DNA from 2 places in the Halomonas sp. AOP7-B1-5 genome. Region 1 is predicted to be linked to the other one. Evidence: predicted binding sites of a transcription regulator. Region 1 holds the regulator's gene; the other holds the start of a gene.
What was found. The regulator LexA, encoded in region 1, represses DNA repair genes until DNA is damaged. The targets are predictions, from matches to a motif close to TACTGTNTANNTANACAGTA.
Positions count from the first base shown of each region.

Region 2: a site for LexA is predicted at 1,931-1,950, ahead of recN (DNA repair protein RecN). Genes of this name have one in related genera too.

Region 1 covers NZ_JBQTDC010000024.1:38,081-41,172, forward strand. Annotated here, with positions in the region: gene ACT3XD_RS12550 (L,D-transpeptidase) at 1-182, opposite strand, end outside; gene ACT3XD_RS12555 (TetR/AcrR family transcriptional regulator) at 160-837, opposite strand; gene lexA (transcriptional repressor LexA) at 1,155-1,829, shown strand; gene purU (formyltetrahydrofolate deformylase) at 1,995-2,849, opposite strand.
Region 2 covers NZ_JBQTDC010000018.1:56,285-59,376, forward strand. Annotated here, with positions in the region: gene dnaK (molecular chaperone DnaK) at 1-1,009, opposite strand, end outside; gene grpE (nucleotide exchange factor GrpE) at 1,139-1,768, opposite strand; gene recN (DNA repair protein RecN) at 1,998-3,092, shown strand, end outside.

The DNA of each region.
Region 1 (3,092 bases):
TGCCAGCCATGTGGCGTTTGACCGCTACCTTCCTGTTGGCCTACACCTGCTTTGCCTGACGATATTTCGCATTCAAAGCACACCTTTTGCCCCTGCCACCAACGCAACTGCTGTGTATCGGTATCAATCTCGATCCAGCCAGTTTGGCTAGGTGGCAGCTCAGCTAGCGTTGGCGTTCGCATGATGCCCCTCTTCTACAGCCGGAGGTAATGGCGCGTTCATGGCGGCGACGACCACTGGCCGCAAGCGACGTACCAGATCACGCACGGTGACCTGTTCTTGATAATCTTTAGCCGCAATATCCCGTAGAGCATCCAGACCCGACAAGGTAAAGATGACGGTACCCAGCATAAAGTGTAGCCGCCAGAAGCGTTCTGAATCAGGAAGATCCGGCGTGGCCTGGCGGACCAGCTCAGTAAAGCGCGCGAACACCTCGCCATACTGCTCTTGAATATGACGCCGCAAATGCCCTTGAGCCTGGCTATAGGCCAGCCCGAGCAAGCGCATAAACACTTTTAGACTATTGCGCTCAGCGGGCACTGCCAGCACCGTTGTTGCCATGGTTTCGAGCAGTTCCTCCAACGGGATATGGCTATCGGTATAGCGAGCTTCTAGCTCGTCGAGCGCAGTATGAAAGCGCAGAGTGAAGGGATCCAGATAGCGTGAGAAGACCGCCTGAATCAAGGCTTTTTTAGAGCCAAAGTGATAGTTGACGGCCGCTAAATTGACCCGGGCTTTGCTAGTGATGTTGCGCAGCGACGTTTCAGCAAAACCACGCTCTGCAAACAGCACCTCAGCGGTATCAAGAATACGCGACACCGTATCAGATTGTGCCATTTCGGCCTCCAGAAAAACGAGTGTTTAAAACATGCCGAAATAGTATGCCATAACCCTAACGGGCTCAATCCTAGATACGAGAAGCTCCTGTAATCGATGAGAAAACTCATTAAAGTTAATTCAAACACCTCATCGCTGAATTGGGGTCGGCTGACGTTTGAGCCTAGCCGTTAGCCAAATGACGCCAGGTCCTTGTCTAACCTCTATTAAGCACTATTTTTATCCGTGTACTGGACAGAGGAACATACTGTATACTTAAACACATATTGTTCAAGCAGGCAGATACCGACTGTCTTTTATCGTTTATGGAGTTTGGTATGTCTCGACCACTCACAGCACGTCAACAGCATGTTTTTGATTTTATCGTAAAAACCATGGGTGAATTCGGATATCCACCCACTCGCGCAGAAATTGCCAAAGCGCTAGGGTTTAAATCGCCCAATGCTGCTGAAGAGCATTTGCGCGCGCTTGAGCGCAAGGGTGTGATCCGCATTATTCGCAATACATCACGCGGGATTCGTCTGCCTAACCAGGATGTTCAGGAAGTGAGCGATTCGCCTGCTCCTGTGGCGGCCAATAGTGATCTTCCCCCGGCCGGCTTGCCCGTTATTGGCGAAGTTGCCGCGGGCAGCCCCATCTTGGCGGCTGAACACATTGACCGCTACTGCCCGCTGCCAGCAGAGTACTTCACGCCCAAGGCCGACTACCTGCTGCGTGTGCGCGGCCTGTCGATGAAGGATGTTGGCATTCTTGAAGGCGACTTGCTGGCAGTGCATCGCACTGACCGCGTACGTGACGGGCAGATCGTTGTCGCGCGCCTGGAAGATGAAGTTACCGTGAAGCGCTTTAAGCGTCAGGGCCATCAGGTAACGTTAATGGCCGAAAACGCTGATTTTGCCCCTATCGAAATCGACTTGCGCACTCAGTCACTGGATATTGAAGGCGTCGGGGTGGGCGTTATCCGGGGCGGCAACGGTCAAGCACTCGGCTAATGTACCGCTTGTGGTGAGTTGGCGGCAGAGCATCGTGTTAAGAACATAATTTCTTAAGAACATAATTTCTTAAGAACAGAGAATACAGCGTCTTGATAGCCTTCAAGCGGGTGGCCATTTCCATGGCCACCCGCTTTTTTTTGGCTTAAACGCAACTACGGGCGTTTAGCTAAATACCACTGTCTTATTACCGTGAATCAATACGCGGTCTTCCAGGTGCCAGCGCAGGCCACGTGCCAGCACGGCTTTTTCCACATCGCGGCCAAAACGAACCAAATCAGTGGGTGTATGGCAATGGCTCACGCGATGGATATCCTGCTCGATAATCGGCCCCGCATCCAGCTCCTCGGTCACATAGTGACAGGTCGCACCAATCAGTTTTACACCGCGCTCATAGGCCTGATGATAAGGCTTGGCACCCGCAAAAGAGGGCAAGAAGCTGTGGTGAATATTGATCACCTGACCGGCATACCGCTCGCATAGTGACGGCGGCAGAATCTGCATATAACGTGCCAGCACGATGCAATCCGCGCGCGCATGATCGATATGCTCTTTCACTTGGGCAAACGACGCTTCTTTATTGTTCGGATCAACCGGCACATGGTGATAAGGAATACCATACCACTCGGCGATTGAACGCATGTCTTCGTGATTGGAAATCACACCGGCGATATCGCAATCCAGCTCACCCGCCTGCCAGCGATACAGCAGATCCACCAGGCAATGGGACTCACGCGAGACCATCAGTACCACCCGACGGCGCTTTTGAGTATCGACCAGCGACCATTGCATAGAAAACTCTTGAGCGATCGGTTCAAAGGCACTGCGCAACGTTTCAGCGGACATCCCTAGTGAATCAGCCAATATTTCGTAACGCATAAAAAACCGGCCCGTTTGCAAGTCAGAGTGCTGGCTGGCTTCGGTAATCGAACCGCCCTGCTGAGCTATAAAACTTGATACACGAGCAACAATGCCTACCTGATCAGGGCAGGAAACGACCAAACGATAATAATGAGACATACGGGATACTCTTTGATCTGCGAAATACTTTTGACGTAATGCAGTAGTTAGCTCAATGGATCATACAAAGGATAATGCCAAAGGCAGTTCAACGGCGCAGCGAACAGACCTATCACTGCGCCGACAATAAAGACCGCCTAGTGTACCGGAACACCTTTCACGAAGCACCGGCCGCATATGCCATGGTCATTGTTAGCCGCCCCTGCCTTCCCGTATAGTTAAGGCATTACTTTTTAGGCTTTT
Region 2 (3,092 bases), on a different contig from region 1:
CTTCGTCGATTTCAGAGGCAGATAAGCCAGCATCTTTCAGAGCCATTTTGCAAGGCTCGAGCGAGCGCTGAACCAGCTCTTCTACCAGCGACTCAAGCTTGGCACGGGTCACCTTGACGTTAAGGTGTTTCGGGCCAGTGTTGTCGGCAGTAATGTAGGGCAGGTTAACGTCGGTCTGCTGGGCGCTGGAAAGCTCGATCTTGGCTTTCTCGGCCGCTTCTTTCAGACGCTGCATGGCCAGATTGTCGCCAGACAGGTCGATACCGCTGTCAGACTTGAACTGGTCAACCAGGTAGTTGATCAGCGCCAAGTCGAAATCTTCACCGCCCAGGAAGGTGTCGCCGTTGGTGGCGAGTACTTCAAACTGAGTTTCGCCTTCAACGTCGGCGATTTCGATGATGGAGATATCGAACGTACCGCCGCCTAGGTCATAAACCGCGATGGTTTTGTCGCCGCGTGACTTGTCCATACCGTAGGCAAGCGCTGCTGCGGTCGGCTCGTTGATAATACGCTTGACGTCCAGACCCGCAATGCGGCCAGCATCTTTGGTCGCCTGGCGCTGGCTGTCATTGAAGTAAGCCGGTACGGTGATAACCGCTTCCGTTACCGCTTCACCGAGATAGTCTTCGGCGGTTTTCTTCATTTTCTTCAGCACTTCCGCGCTTACCTGCGGCGGTGCCATTTTTTTGCCTTTGACTTCTACCCACGCATCACCGTTGTCGGCTTCAGCGATCTTGTAAGGCACCATCTTGATATCTTTTTGAACGACGTCGTCTTTGAAGCGACGGCCGATCAGACGTTTGATGGCGTAAAGCGTATTCTCTGGGTTGGTAACCGCCTGACGCTTAGCGGCCTGGCCTACCAGGGTTTCGCCATCATCGGTGTAAGCGATAATGGAAGGCGTGGTGCGGCCGCCTTCAGCATTTTCGATAACTTTAGCACTGTCACCATCAAGTACTGCCACACAAGAGTTGGTAGTACCTAGGTCAATACCAATAATGCGTCCCATAGCAAAAACCTCGAATTCAGTTGTCTCAATACTTAAAACGTTTGCGGGAATTCCCGCAGGGTTGGCCTTTATCTGGGGGCCGCCAGTAACTTTTCAAGGGCTTTTTTTGCGCTTTTAGCCACTCAAGGCTTAATTTGCCTTCTGGCTGACCACCACCATCGCCGGGCGAACCAAACGGCCGTTGAGCAGATAACCTTTCTGCATCACATCCATTACGGTGTTCGGCTCAAGCTCGGGATTGGGTACCATGGCCATAGCCTCGTGCACCTGGGGGTCGAAGGGCTCGCCCTGAGGCTCAATGCTTTCAACGCCAAAGCGGTTAAGCACGTCGAGCTGCATTTTCAGCGTCATGGAAACACCTTCGCGGTGTACATCAGAGGCGCCGTCCTGCATGGACTCAAGAGCCTTTTCCAGACTATCCACCACGGGCAGCAGGTCCTTGACGAACTTTTCCAGGGCGAATTTGCGCGCTTTATCCGCTTCCTGCTCGGCACGACGGCGAACATTCTGCGCTTCGGCAGCCGCGCGTAGCGCCTGATCCTTGGCTTCAGAAAGGCTCTGTTCAAGCTCTTCCACCTGAGCGGCCAGGACTTCGGCTTCGGGGTTGCTCAGGCTACCTTCAAGCGGCGCTTCATCATTGATCAGCCCCTCAAGTTCGCCGTCGATCAGGCGTTCTTCAACGTTTTGATCCGTCATTTCGGCCTCTTGCTCTTGACGGGCCAGCTCGTCATCTAACGGAGTTTGCGGTTCTTTTGCCATGCCATGCTCCTAAAAAATGCGGCGGGGCCTTACTACAGGGCCCTGCGATGCCGATAGAAAAGCTTTCACTAAAGCGCTTATAAAAAGTTTTAAATGCGTCTGCACGCTATATGGGGGCCATAAAAGCCATCTCAAGAGGGGGCATTGAAGTGAGTTATCGACTACTGTATAAAACAACAACCATTGGATAAGTATCCAGCTTCTGCGTCGCACCGCCTCAGGGGGCCTCATGCTTACTCAGCTAGCGATTCAAGATTACGCCATTGTCGACCGCCTTGAGCTTGATCTGACCCACGGCATGACTGCCATCACTGGGGAAACAGGTGCCGGCAAATCCATCCTGCTAGGGGCCCTTGGCCTGTGCCTTGGCGAACGCGCCGATGCGGGCAGTGTGCGCCACGGGCGTGAGCGCACCGATCTTTCTGCGCGCTTTGATATTCAGCGCCTGCCCGCGGCTGTCGAATGGCTGGCCGCTCGCGAACTGCCCACAGACGAGTGTCTTCTGCGCCGTGTGGTGACGGCAAGCGGTCGCTCAAAAGCATGGATTAACGGCCAGCCTGCAACGATCACCGACCTGAAATCCCTCGGCGAGCAGTTGATTCAGATACATGGTCAGCACGCTCATCAGGCGTTGATGCGCGAAGAAGTGCACCTGGCCCTGCTGGACGACTACGCTGGTTTGCATGAAGCGCGCAGCAAGCTATCAGAGACCTACCGCGAATGGCGCACCGCCCGGCGGCGGCTTAAAAAACTCAGTGAAGAAGGTAGCGAGGTAGAGGCCAAACGCCAACTGCTGCGCTACCAGCTAGAAGAGCTGGACCAACTAAGCCTCGGCGAAAGCGAACTGCAGACGCTGGAAGAGGAGCAGCAAACGCTTGCCCACGCCGAAGAAACCCTGCGTGAAACGCAGCTTGCTGCCGACTGTTGCGCAAGCGACGACGGCGGCGCGCTGTCACTTCTCAATCAGGCCTATGCCCACTTGAGCGCCCTACCGGGTAGCGATAAAGGCATGCTGGCCAATACGCTTGCCATGCTGGGCGATGCGCGTATTCAAGTGGAAGAAGCCGCCAGCGAGCTGCACCGCTTTGCCAGCACCACTGAGCTTGACCCTGAGCGTTTAGCCTGGGTGGACGAGCGTCTGGCCGATATCCATCGCGTAGCGCGTAAGCATCACGTGGCGCCAGAAGAAGTCTGCACGTTGCATACAGAACTTCAGCAGGAAGTGGCTCAGCTAGAAGCCAGCGATGATGACCTCGAGGCGTTGGGCAACCAGGTGGCCGAGTGCCGTGAACGCTACCGCAGCGACGCGAAGAAGATCAGCGAG